3 regions of the Catenulispora sp. MAP12-49 genome follow, and region 2 is predicted to be linked to each of the others. Evidence: riboswitches for the same ligand, from Rfam matches in the RefSeq annotation. Region 2 holds a riboswitch; each other region holds the start of a gene.
The links. Region 2 has a riboswitch for cyclic di-AMP ahead of ABIA35_RS31195 (M23 family metallopeptidase). Riboswitches for the same ligand answer to the same signal wherever they lie in the genome.
Positions count from the first base shown of each region.

Region 1: linked by a shared signal. The riboswitch ahead of ABIA35_RS15615 (NlpC/P60 family protein) and the one ahead of ABIA35_RS31195 (M23 family metallopeptidase) in region 2 are both predicted to bind cyclic di-AMP.
Region 3: linked by a shared signal. The riboswitch ahead of ABIA35_RS47475 (NlpC/P60 family protein) and the one ahead of ABIA35_RS31195 (M23 family metallopeptidase) in region 2 are both predicted to bind cyclic di-AMP.

Region 1 covers NZ_JBGCCP010000007.1:26,959-31,356, forward strand. Annotated here, with positions in the region: gene ffh (signal recognition particle protein) at 1-909, opposite strand, end outside; gene ABIA35_RS15610 (exonuclease domain-containing protein) at 1,072-1,992, shown strand; cyclic di-AMP (ydaO/yuaA leader) riboswitch at 2,492-2,660, shown strand; gene ABIA35_RS15615 (NlpC/P60 family protein) at 2,690-3,718, shown strand; gene ABIA35_RS15620 (hypothetical protein) at 3,788-4,398, shown strand, end outside.
Region 2 covers NZ_JBGCCP010000020.1:102,833-107,230, reverse strand. Annotated here, with positions in the region: gene ABIA35_RS31205 (cation:proton antiporter) at 1-874, opposite strand, end outside; gene ABIA35_RS31200 (hypothetical protein) at 1,058-1,558, shown strand; gene ABIA35_RS31195 (M23 family metallopeptidase) at 1,599-2,183, opposite strand; cyclic di-AMP (ydaO/yuaA leader) riboswitch at 2,188-2,373, opposite strand; gene ABIA35_RS31190 (FadR/GntR family transcriptional regulator) at 2,728-3,426, shown strand; gene ABIA35_RS31185 (sterol desaturase family protein) at 3,423-4,100, shown strand; gene ABIA35_RS31180 (hypothetical protein) at 4,127-4,398, opposite strand, start outside.
Region 3 covers NZ_JBGCCP010000062.1:643-5,040, forward strand. Annotated here, with positions in the region: tRNA gene ABIA35_RS47465 (tRNA-Ala) at 239-311, opposite strand; gene ABIA35_RS47470 (DLW-39 family protein) at 392-517, opposite strand; gene ABIA35_RS47475 (NlpC/P60 family protein) at 930-2,036, opposite strand; cyclic di-AMP (ydaO/yuaA leader) riboswitch at 2,054-2,253, opposite strand; gene ABIA35_RS47480 (PH domain-containing protein) at 2,467-3,258, opposite strand; gene ABIA35_RS47485 (hypothetical protein) at 3,280-3,444, opposite strand; gene ABIA35_RS47490 (NAD(P) transhydrogenase subunit alpha) at 3,670-4,398, shown strand, end outside.

The DNA of each region.
Region 1 (4,398 bases), on a different contig from region 2:
CATCATGTCGCCCATGTCGAGGATGCGGCCGGCCATCCGCTCGGGGTGGAAGACGTCGAAGTCCTCCAGCTTCTCCCCGGTGGAGGCGAACATCACCGGCTTGCCGGTGACCTGGCGCACCGACAGGGCGGCACCACCGCGGGCGTCGCCGTCGAGCTTGGTCAGCACCACGCCGTCGAACCCGACGCCGTCCATGAAGGCCTGCGCGGTGGTCACCGCGTCCTGACCGATCATCGCGTCGACGACGAACAGGACCTCGTCGGGCCGGACCGCGTCGCGGATGTCGGCGGCCTGCTTCATCAGGTCGGCGTCGATGCCCAGGCGGCCGGCGGTGTCGACGATGACCACGTCGTGCAGCTTGGTCTTGGCGAACTCGATCGAGTCCTGGGCGACCTTGACCGGGTTCCCGACGCCGTTGCCGGGCTCGGGGGCGAACACCGGCACGCCGGCGCGCTCGCCGACCACCTGCAGCTGGGTGACCGCGTTGGGCCGCTGCAGGTCGGCGGCGACCAGGATCGGGGTGTGGCCCTCGGACTTCAGCCAGCGGGCCAGCTTGCCGGCCAGCGTGGTCTTACCGGCGCCCTGCAGACCGGCGAGCATGATCACGGTCGGCGGGTTCTTGGCGAACCGCAGCCGCCGGGTCTCGCCGCCCAGGATCTCGACGAGCTCCTCGTTGACGATCTTGACGATCTGCTGGGCCGGGTTCAGCGCCTTGGAGACCTCGGCGCCCTCGGCGCGCTCGCGCACCGCGGCGATGAAGGGCCGCACGGCCTGCAGCGAGACGTCGGCCTCCAGCAGCGCCTGGCGGATGGCCCGCAGGGTCTCGTCGATGTCCTGCTGCGAGAGCCGACCCTTGCCGCGCAGGTTCTTGAACGTCGTGGCCAAACGATCGGACAGCGTGTCGAACACGTCGTATTCATCCTTCGCGCGGAAATCAACAGATCGGGCGGATTAAAAAACCGCCGTAGTCCACCAGGGTAGCCGCTGACGTCGCCGGACCCGAGTGAAGGCGGTCTTTGTCAGAACGGTGCGCCACCATGGTGGCAACACGAGGTGAGGGAGAACAACACAGTGACTCTGGTCAACAAGTACGCGGGGACGTGCGCCGCGTGCAAGGGTCGGGTGGAAGCCGAGGCCGGTACGCGCGCCAACGTGGACGGTGCGTGGCTGACCTATCACCATGAGTGCGCCCCGGCCTGGGAGCCTCAGGCCCGGGTACAGGGTCAGCCGACACAGACCGGTCAGCCAACACAGACCGAGGCCCCGGCCGCCGTCCCGCCGCAGCGCGGGTCGCACGACGGCTGGCACCGGCGCCGGCTGGCCGGCTTCGACACCGAGACCACCGGCCGCGACCCCAGGACCGTGCGCATCGTCTCGGCGGCCATCGTCACCTCCGACGGTACCGAGAAGACCTTCCTCATCGACCCCGGTGTCGAGATCCCCGCCGAGGCCACCGCGATCCACGGCATCACCACCGCGCACGCCCGCGAGCACGGCACCGCGCCGCGCCGGACGCTGGACGAGATCGCCGACGCGCTGGCCGCCGAGCTGCGCGCGGGCACGCCGCTGGTGGTGTTCAACGCCCCCTACGACCTGACGCTGCTGGAGGCCGAGCTGGCCCGCAACGGCCTGACCCCGCTGGCCTCGCGCGCCCCGGTGGCCCCGGTGATCGACCCGCTGGTCATCGACCGGCAGATGGACAAGTTCCGCAAGGGCGCGCGCACGCTGGAGGCGCAGTGCCAGTTCTACGGCGTGACCATCACCCGCGCGCACGACGCGGCCGCCGACGCGCTGGCCGCGATGAACCTGGCGCAGGTGATCGGCGCCAGCTACCCGGCGGTGGGGACGCTGGACGCGGTGCGGCTGCACGAGGCACAGGCGCGCTGGAAGGCCGAGCAGGAGGCGGACCGGGCGGCGTTCCGCGAGCGGCGCGGGGAGAAGTCGTACGCCGAGCCGGAGTGGCCGACCCGGCCGCTGGCCACCTCGGCGTGACGCGGAACACACCGACTATAGGTGTGGCACAGGTGTGGCATAGGTCATAGGTGTGGAGACGAACGGCGGGCGACCCGGAGCACGGGCTGCCCGCCGTTGTCGTCTAAACAGGCCACTGACATTCGCCGCACAGCGCCGCGGCGATCTCGCCGGGCCGGAACGCCGGGGTCGGCGAAACGCCGGACCAGCAGGCACTCTTGCAGTACTTTCGCGCGTTGAACCCATGATCCAGGTCGATGATGCCGACAACACGTCGGGAAGAACCACGTGATCTCCCCTGCGTGAAACCGGACAGCTCTGACTGAATCAGGACCACTAAACGCCCTGGAAAGTAAAATCCTGGTATAGCGTCCTGGGCCGATCCCTTTTGTCGTTCGGGGTCTCGCTAGGGTTACGGCCGGACACTCGTATCCACGCCGCCCAACCTGGACGGTGGCGGGAGTTCACGCCGAATCCGGCGAAGCGCGACCCGCCGTTTCCACGGGCACCCACACAGCCCGCTGGCGAAGCGCCGATCTGGAACCGGGGACCCACAAGTCCCACCGGCCCGCATCCACTGGGGCCAAGGGGTGAATCGGTCCGCTGCGTACCCCCGCGCGGCGGCCTGTAGGGCACGCTTCTCAGCCCGAACCCGACAGCTAACCCGGTAGGCGGCAGGGAGAGAAGGAGAGTCGCCCTAGTGGCGTCCCACAAAACCGTGACAACTCACCGCGCGTCCAAGAAGACGATCACCGCCCCCCGTACCGCGGTGACGCTGGCGACCGCCACGGTCGGTTCCATCGCTCTGGTCCCGGGTCTGGCCCACGCGGACCCGACGCCGGGCCTGAACGACGTCAAGAACCAGGTCAACAACCTCCACCAGCAGGCCGAGCAGGCCTCGGAGGCGTACGACCAGGCGGCCACCAACCTGGCCACGCTGCAGAACAAGGTCAACCAGATCCAGGCCCGCATCACCGCGGAGCAGTCGCAGCTGACCAACGCGCAGTCCTCGCTGGGCAGCCTGGCCGCCGCGCAGTATCGCGCCGGCGGCGTGGACGACTCCCTGCAGCTGATGCTGTCGGCCTCCCCGGACAACTTCCTGCAGCAGGCCACCGCGAACTCCGAGGTGTCCACCCGCTCGGCCGCCTCGATGCAGACCGCGCAGGAGATCAAGCGCCAGCTGGACCAGGACAAGTCCGAGGCCTCCTCGGACCTGCAGCAGCTGCAGAAGACCCGCGACGAGATGGCCCAGAACAAGGCCGACATCGACGCCAAGGAGAAGGCCGCGCAGGCCCTGCTGGACTCGCTGACGCCGACCCAGCGCACCCAGTACGTCCAGCAGCAGACCCAGGCCAACCAGCAGAACGTCAAGACGCCGGCCAACCTGCCGCCGGCGCCGAACGCCCGCGCGGCGATAGCCGTCGCCTTCGCCAAGGCGCAGCTGGGCAAGCCCTACGTCTACGGCGCCGACGGCCCGAGCAGCTTCGACTGCTCCGGCCTGACGATGGCCGCCTGGGGCGCCGCCGGGGTGTCGATGTCGCACTCCTCCTCGGCGCAGGCCTATGAGTTCCCCCAGGTGAGCGAGGCCAACATCGCCGTCGGCGACCTGGTGATCTACTACGGCAGCCTGCACCACGTCGGGATATACGTGGGCGGGGGCATGATCATCCACGCCGCGATGCCGGGCACGGTGATCCAGTACGCCCCGCTCCACTCGATGCCTGTGGCGATGATCGTGCGGCCGTAGTATCGTGCCGAGCCAGCCGCGGGGCGCCGACGTCACGTCGGCGCCCTTCGACGTTGTCAGGGGGACGGAATGTCAGAGTACGAAATCGGCCGGGAGGCCGAGGAGTTCCAGGAGCCGGTGAGCGCCGGGGAGCCGACGCGGGACGCCGCCGAATCGTCCGACGCCGCCGACATCTCCCAAGCCGCCGACGGAGCCGACGGAGCCGACGGAGCCGACGAACCGGCGGACGAGCCGATCGACGAGCCGGTCGAGGAATACGCCGAGCCCTACGCCGACCCGCAGGAGTGGATCAGCGGCCTGGTCGCGAAACTGGAGCGTGCCGAGCAGGGCATCGGCTCGGGGCCGCGCGACGCGCTGATGGCGCGGATCAAGCTGGCACAGGCCTATTCGGAGCTGGGCGACTCGGTGCAGGCCGCGCCGCTGGCGGTGGCGAACGTGGCGCAGGCCCGGCGGTTGTTCCCGTCGAGCGAGGGGATGCTGCGGCAGCTGCGGGAGTTCCGGGACGCCGCGTGCGAGGCCGCGGGCTGGACGGCCGCGATGATGCGCGAGTCGGACGAGGATCTGGACGCCGAGGATCTGGACGCCGAGGAACCCAGCGAGCTGGTGGCACGGCCGGACGCCGCGCAGGATTCCGCTCGGGAGCGGGTTCCCGCGCAAGCTGAAGCTGCCGCGGACCTCGC
Region 2 (4,398 bases):
GGCTGAGCATGGCCAGCAGCCCGCCGAGGTCTTCGGCCAGTTCGGTGGTGCGGGCCACCTCGGCTTCCGGCCGCTTGCCGCGGCGCAGGGGGCGGGCGAAGGCGAACCCGGCCACCCACGCGCCGATGAAGCCGCTTCCGTGGGTGAGCGTGGCCAGGGTGTAGGCGCCGGCGGCCGCGGCGAGCACGCAGACGGGCCGCCAGTCCGATGCCACCCAGCCGTGGTCGAGCGAGACGTGCAGGAGTCGGCCGGTGATCCCGCCGACGGCCAGGCCGATCGCCGGGCTGAGCAGCAGGGCGCGCCAGAAGGTGTCGGCGACGCCCTGATGCGCGTAGGAGGTGCCGGGGATGGCGGCGAGGAAGAGCACGAAGAAGGGCAGTACCAGGCCGTCGTTCAGTCCGCTCTCCACGTTGAGCGTCTGACGGATCAGGCTCGGTACCCGCGGGTCGGAGATGGCGCTCTTGCCCAGTGCCGCGTCGGTGGGGGCCAGGATCGCGGCGACCAGGGCCAGCTCCCAAACGGTCAGGCCCGGTAGCAGCGGCCAGGCCAGCAGCCATCCGGCGCCGATGGTGAGCACCAGGCCGACCGAAAGCAGCCGCCCGGAGAGGGCACCGCCGCTGCGCAGATCCGCCGGGCGCACGGTCGTGGCGTCGGTGAACAGCACCAGGGTCAGGGCCGCTTCCACCAGGGTGCGCAGGGGCTCGGTGTCGGTCTGCACGCTGACCAGGTTCAGGCCGACGGGACCGATCGCGATGCCGGAGCCGACGAAGACCATGGCCGCGGACACCGGTGTCGTGGACAGCCGCCGGGAGGTGAGGGCGTAGGCGGCGGCGATCCCGGACACGGCGGCGGCTGTCCAGGTGCCGCTACTCACTGCCGTCCGCCGGGCGGTGACCTTCGGCCGGGGCTGCCGATCGAGATGGGTTGATCAAGTTCACGGGCGCCGTTTCCCAGGTTGCACTGCGTTGATCCGGTCCGCTCACTGTGCAGTACGTCGGGAAGCTTTGGCGGGAGCGACACGTGCGCAGTACAGATGGTGAGTGGGATCATTCGCGGTATGGCTCTATGGCGGATTCGCGCGGCACTGGAGGACGAGCCAGGCCGCCTGGCCGCGATCACCGCGGCGATCGCGGCCTGTGGCTGCAACGTGTTCGGCTTCAGCGTCCAGACGCATGAGGGCGGGCCGGTCGACGAGTTCTTCGTCAGCACCCCCGAGGAGATCGGCCGCTTCCGGCTGATCGAGACGGTCAGCAGGGCCGGCGGCACGCAGGTCACCGCCGTCCCGGCCGATCCGCACGACCTGGTCGACGCCCCGACCAAGGCGCTTCAGCTGGCCGCTGCCCTACTGGCCGCCCCGGACACCCTCCCCGAAATCATGGCCGACCTCCTCGGCGCCGATGACGCCTGGTGGGACGAGGGCACCGAAGGCGTCGCGGACTCGACGGTGCTCATCGTCCCGGTCCCCGACGGCCGCCGGGTCGCGGTGGTCCGGCAGGGCCTGCCGTTCACCATGACCGAGGCCGCGCGCGCCGGCGCCCTGGCGGCGCTCGGCCGCTGACGGGAGGAGACGCGCGCCGCGAGCGGCCGAGCCGGTGCGATCAGAGGGTGACGCCGTGCTCCCGCAGGTAGGTGACCGGGTTGATGTCAGAGCCGTAATACGGCGTCGTCCGCACCTCGAAGTGCAGGTGCGGGCCGGTGACGTGACCGGTCGCCCCGGACAGCCCGATCTGCTGGCCGGCCCGCACACCGGCGCCCGCGAAGACAGAGGCCTGTGACAGGTGGCCGTAGAGTGCGTACTTGCCGTCGTCGAGCTTGACCAGGACGTCGATGCCGTACGCCCCGTCCCAGCCGCTGCGCACGACGGTGCCGGCGCCGACCGAGCGGACGCCCGTGCCGACGGCCGCGGCCAGATCGACGCCGGTGTGGTGTCCGGCGGCCCAGGGGCCGGGGACTCCGTACGGCTCGGTGATCCGCAGAACGGCCAGCGGGGCGACGTCGCCGGAGGAGACCGGTGCCATGGTCGTGGCGGCGGCCGCCATGGCGGGCGTGGCGGCCGCGTACGCCGCGGCGTGTGCGCCGCTCGCCCCGACCACCGGCACAGCGATGGCGGCGACCCCGGCGACCAGACCGAACGTGGCACGGCGAGAAAGGCGTCGCCGCGGGGTGTGTCCGAGGGCAGACATGGGTTGTTCCTCTCTGACGCCTGCGAGGTGAGCTGTCGGGTTCGGGCGAGAGAGCCCGGCCGCCCGCGGCGGCTTCACCCCGAGCCGTTCCGGCGGAGCGGAACGGCGCCTTACCTGGGTCCCCCGCTCCTGCCGTTCCGTGAACTCGAAGGTGACCTCGGAGCCCGGCAGGATTCGGCGTTGGCGTCCGAGACGGCCGCCGGGCGATGGGCCGAGCGGTTGCTGAAGCAAAGCCCGGAATTGCCTGGCTGGCAAGCGTGACCGGAGCCGAACCCGCGGTATCGCCTCGGCGCACCACCATGTCGAACACCGTGCGCAATCAGAGGAACACGCAACACAACCGGTTCGACAACAGGGCACGCACGGCCACTCACCGGGCGGCGACCTTCTCGCGGGTCGTGCGGGCGCCGTGACAATGAGCGACCAAACGTGTCGAAGTCGGTGACATCCATCACAGAGGGGTCTGATCCGGTCAGGCAGTCCCGCGAAACTCAACTGGTCTGACCACTTGACCACTACACCAGAAGTCTGCGACGCTCGCGGAGTGAGCTCCTTCGCCCCGGTGGATCGCCGGTCCTTCTCCTCCGCCGTCTTCGAGCAGATCATCGGCCAGATCTTGGACGGCACGCTGGACCCGGGCTCGCCCCTGCCGTCCGAGCGCGTACTGACCTCGCAGCTCGGCGTCACCCGCCAAGTGGTCCGTGAGGCCCTGCAGCGGCTGGACCAGCTCGGGCTGGTGGAGATCCGGCACGGCGGCAGCACCCGGGTCCGGGACTACCGGTCCCACTCGGGCCTGGACCTGCTGCCCCGGCTGTTCCAGCGTCCCGACGGCGCGCTGGACCCGGAGGTCGTCCGCTCGGTGATGGAGATGCGGCAAGCCGTGGGCGCCGACGCCGCGGCCCTGTGCGCGACGCGGCTGGACGACACGTCCGAGCTGCGTCAGGCCGTCGCCGAGCTCGGCGACACCGACGGGGGCCGGGCTCTGGACACCCGGTTCTGGGACCTGGTCGTCGACGGGTCGGGCAACATCTGCTACCGGCTCTCTCTCAACGCCCTGCGTCAGGCCTACCAACCCGCCGCGGCGGTGGTGGCCCGCCTCCTGGCCGACGAACTGGCCGCGGTCCCCCGCTACCTGGCGGTGATCGCCGCGATCGACGACCGCGACCCGGAGCGCGCCCGCGCGGCCGCCTCGGAGCTGCTGGCGGTCGGAACCACCGCGATATCCCTGTTCCTGGAGGCATGATGTTCGACGCGACGACGCCCACCCGGACCGAGTTCACCGGCGCCGGCCTGACCCTGCGCCAGGCCGCCGGCCAGTTCGCCCGGCACCGCAACGCGCGCGTGCTGGGCGCCGGGACCGCCGCGGCCCTGGCCTCACGGCTGGCGCTGGGCCGCTGGACCCGGCGCGACGCCACCGCGGCGGCGGTGATCATCGGCGTCGAACCGTTCGTCGAGTGGATGGTCCACGTCCATGTCCTGCACCAGCGCCCGCGAGAGGTCGCCGGACGCACCGTCGACAGCCTTCTGGCACGCTCCCACCGCGAGCACCACCGCGACCCCCGCGACCCGGAGCTGGTGTTCATCCCCCGGCAGACGCTGATCCCGGCGATCGCCGCACTGGCCGCCGCCAACCTCGCCGGGGCGCGTGCCGTCCGGCCCGCGCTCACCGGGTTCGCGACCGCCGTGGCCTCGCTCGGCGCCTACGAGTGGACCCACTTCCTGATCCACTCCGCGTACCGCCCGAAGACCGCGCTGTACCGGACGATCCGCAGGACTCACCAGCTGCACCACTTCCGGAACGAGAAGTACTGGTTCGGGATCATCACCCCGGTCTCGGACAAGGTGCTGAACACCTATCCGGACAAGGACGAGGTGCCCGCGTCGAAGACGGCCAAGACGTTGGGTGTGAGCGCTTAGCGGCGGGGACCGCACACCACGCGCGCTCAGCGGACCAGCTCGCTCAGCAGGCCTGTCAGGATCCTGATTCCGTGCTCGAGCCGCCGGAAGTACGTCGCCCGGCTGAGGTGCACTTGGCGCGCGATCGCGTCGTGGCCGTTGTTCCGGCGCAGGTAGTACGCGGCCAGGACGCGGCCGGCCTCGGCGTCGGGCGTCGACTCGGCGGCGGCCAGCTGCTCGATCGTGGTGCGCAGGAAGGCGGACAGCGCCTGCGGGGTGTCCAGGCCGGGCAGGGCAAGCAGCGCGCTGCCGGCCAGTG
Region 3 (4,398 bases), on a different contig from region 2:
GTATGGAGGCACGGGAAACGCCACCACTCATACACCACAGCTCTCGGATCAGACCCTATGACGGCCCGGTCGGCGGCCGAGGGCATCCCCCTCTGAAGATCGCAAAGACCCGCCCTGACCAGGCTTCCAAGAAATTGCGATCGGCGCCCGGCGACTACGGGTGGAAGCCCTGCGGGCTCCACACGATCAATCCAAATATAGCCTCTGACCTGCGCCTAAGCATTGATAAGATCATATGTGGAGCCAAGGGGACTCGAACCCCTAACCCCCTGCTTGCAAAGCAGGTGCGCTACCAATTGCGCCATGGCCCCGTTAGAGCGGTCCGCCTCCCGAACCCGGAAGGCGGACCGTGCCTCGGCTCTAGCTGCCGAGGAAGCCGGATGAGCGGTTCTCAGGCCGAAGGGACCGGGTCGGTCGCCTCGGTCCAGAGGTCCTGCTCCGACTTGTCGGACTGGACCTGCCGGTAGACCAGCAGACCGCCGATGGCAGCCACAGCGAGCAGAAGCAGTTTCTTCACGTGGCCACCTCCCTTCTGGTAGACGTCTGTGCCCCCGAGCTTAACAGCAGCGGGGCCTGTTAGGAGCTGTGAGCGGTACTACGCAAAAATGCGGAGCCGTTCCGCTCGTCGCGAGTACGGATGTCTACGCGCCCTGTCCAGACGCCGTCCAGACGCAGGCCAGGGGCGGTCCAGAGCCCGTCCGGGCTCCGGCGGAGCCCGGCCCGCTCCGGCGGCGCGCCGACGCGGACGCCTCGACGCGAAGGTGGCGTCCGGCCCGGCTCCGGGGAGAAAGACCAGGCCAGACGCCGTGCCCGGCGCGGCGCGCGGCAGTTCCTCCCGGACCCACACAGACCGGGACGAACCGCAGCGCGCCGAGCGCGGGCGGGTTCATAGCACCTCAGGGGCGCCTCAGTAGCGCCCGAGGGGCACCTCAGGGCCGCGCGTACGACACCAGCGGCATGGTGCTCACCGCGGCGATCTCGACGTCCGTGCCCGGGTGCGGCGCGTGGATGACCAGGCCGTTGCCGATGTACAGGCCGACGTGGTCCACGTAGCTGCTGTTCCCGTAGAAGAACACCAGGTCGCCCGGCTGGGCCGAGGAGGCCGGGACGGCCGGCAGCCCCTGCATCTGCGCCGTGGCGGTGCGCGGGATCGACACGCCGGCCGCCTTCCAGGCCGCCTGGGTCAGTCCCGAGCAGTCGTAGCCGCCGGGGCCGGTCGCGCCGAAGATGTACGGCTTGCCTATCTGCGACTGGGCGAAGGCCACCGCCGCGGCGGCGCGGCCGGACACCGACGGGATCGACACCTTGGTCGAGCCGCTGGAGGAGGAGCCGGAGGAGGACGAGCTCGACGATGTCGAGTTCTGCGACGCCGCCTGGGCGGCCGCCACGGCCGCGGCGCGCTGCCGGGCCTGCTCGGCCTGCAGCGCGGCCCGCTGCTGCGCCTGGAGCGAGTTCAGCAGCGCCTGAGCCTTGGCCACGTCGCCGTCGTACTGCTTCTTGGTCGCCGCGGCGGCCTTGGTCTGCTGGTCCAGCAGCGCCATCTTCTCCGCCGCCTGCCGGGCCTTGGCCGCCAGGTCCGCCTTCTGCTGCGCCAGCAGGGTCAGGGTGTCGGCGTTGTTGGCCTGGACGCGGCCGACCGTCGCCGACATCTCCATCATCGTGGAGGGGTCGGCCTGCAGCATCACCTGCAGGGTCGGGTCCATGCCGCCGCTGCGGTACTGCTCGGCGGCCAGGCCGCCCAGGCGCGTGCGGGTCTGGTCCATGGTCGCCTGCTCGGCGGTGATCTGCCGGTTGATGCCGTCGACCTGCTGCTGCAGCTTCGCCTGGGCATCCTGGGCGGCGTTGTACGCCTCGTCTGCGGAGGCTTCCTGCTGGTAGAGCTTGTTCAGCTGGTCGTTGACCTGCGCGATGGTGGGCTGCGGGTCGGCGTTGGCGACGCTGGGCACCAGGACCATGGTCCCGGCCGCGGCCGCGCCGAGGGCCAGCTTCGTGTACTTCGGGGCACGCGGACGACGATGTCGGGCGGTGACACTCATGCGAGCTTCTTGGCTCCGTCTCCTCCTTGTCCGCCTACCGGGTTAGCTGACGGATTCGGACTGAAGAAGTAGCCCTACGGTGGCACGCGCACACCTGACGGCGAGTGCGCGCCGACCGATTCACCCCACTGGCGCCACCCTCGCTTAACCGCTCGGGCCGCGCCGACGAACCTGGTTCCCCGGCTCCGCGCGTGCGCGGATTCGGCGGTGCCCCGACGCCCGGAACCTGCTGGCCCGTTGGGAGCGGCGAAGCCCTGTGGACGTTAGTCACCGTCGGCCTGCCTAACAAGCGACAAGTCCATGATTCGTTCAGCGAACGCTTAGATACCGGCCACCCTTCGGGCAGGGACGGAAACGGGCTGTACATGAGAAAGATGGCCCAGACGCCCCCGTTTCGGGGGCGACCTGGGCCTGGGACACGGATGTCCGGTTAGCGGAAAAAGCGAATCCTGCGACGTTTGTTGCCCGCCGTTGTGACGTCGGTCTCAAACGCCCGTTCGCCCTTGGCGTCGCTGAACGACCGCACGTTGAGCATGGCGGCGTTCACGGGGTGTGCCTTGTCGTCGTCCGCAGGACTCTTCACGGACACCGGCGGCATGACGATCTCCACCGGTTCGCCGTTCATGTCCGGCAGGACCGCGCCGACGATGCGCACCTCCTGCGGATCCTTCGGACCCGACTTGGCGCCGGGGCCGTACAACAGGTTGCTGATCTCCAGCCAGGTCTGCTCGACGTGCGAGATGTAGTCCAGGCCGCGTCTGCCCAGCGGCGCGTCGCCCACGGCTTTGGCGTTGAACCGCCCGTAGCCCAGGATCCGGCCGAGCAGGTCCCGCTCCACCCGCATGTCGTTGACCTTGCCCAAGGGCAGCGCGTCGAACGACCGGGTGATCACCCCGTGGGTGTGCAGGATCCGCTTGTTGGTCACTATCAGGAGGTCCTGGTTCCACACTGCGAGGTTCCAGAACATATAGAGGAAGGCGATGCCGGCCACCGCCCACGCACCCAGGCGCAACTGGCCCGCGTCGGGTGAGGAGAAGATGTCGATGCCCATCGCGGCCACCGCCGCGGCGACCGCGATCAGCACCGGGATGATGATCGCGGCCAAATGGTGTCGTACCGCTATGACCAGACGCTCGCCCGGCACGAGGTACCGCTTGGCGCGGTCCTCGAGCTCGGGCCGGAGCAACATCCGGCCGTACAGCGGCGGTGATGAGTCGGACACGTCGGGATACCGTCTGCCCGATCAGCTCGTGACGAGGTTGTGGAATGTGTCACCGAGCGTCTTGCCGACGCTGGCGACCCAGTTCAAGGCCCCTTGGACCAGGTTCCCCGCCCCTGACGGGTTCTGGACCACGAAGTAGATCAAGAAGAGCACGATGCCCCACTGCACGGCCGGCTTGAGTTTCACGTCAGATCCCCTTCATCTGGACGGTCGAGGTGCCGCGCGACCGGAAGTCAGCATCATGCGAAGCGTTCCCGGTTCACTCCTACCTAACAGCTTCCCCACTGTGTCAAAGCCTAGCCGGGGCAACGGGTTTTGATGTGGTCCAGCGGCAAGGCTGGCGATAACGACTCAGTGGACTTCTGCGGCAGGAGGCACACAAAGGCAGCATTCCCCGGCTAGGTTGATCGCATGCAGATCGGTGTCTTGACCGAAACCGCCCCATTTGAGCGCCGCGTGGCACTCACCCCCGAATCCGCGGGACGCCTGATCACCGCCGGTCACAGCGTGTACGTCCAGTCCGGAGCCGGCGATGCCGCCACCGAGGGCGACGACGCGTACCGCGCCGCGGGCGTCATGATCGCGAAAAGCTCGGAAGAAATCTTGGGGAACATCGATCTCTTGACCGCTGTCGGACAGCTGGACCAGCAGACCGCGGCGAAGCTCAAGCCGGGCACCGCCGTGATCGGACTGTCGTCCCCGAAGGACGGCCGCGGCCCGGCCGGCGTCCTGGTCGACCGGCACGCCAGCTTCTTCGCGCTGGAACTGCTCCCCCGCATCACCCGCGCGCAGTCGATGGACGCGCTGTCCTCCCAGGCGATGGTGGCCGGATACCGCGCGGGCCTGATCGCCGCCGAACGGCTGCCGCGCTTCTTTCCGCTCTTGATGACCGCCGCCGGAACTGTTCCGCCGGCCCGCGTCGTGGTCCTGGGCGCCGGCGTGGCCGGGCTGCAGGCGATCGCCACGGCCAAGCGGCTCGGCGCGGTCGTGGAGGCCTACGACGTGCGCGCCGCCGCGGCCGAGGAGATCCGCTCGCTGGGTGCCAAGTCGATCACGTTGGACGTGGAAAGTCAGACCTCTGGCAGCGGTGGCTACGCCAGCGAGCAGGCCGCCGACGCCGCAGACCGGCAACGCAGGGCT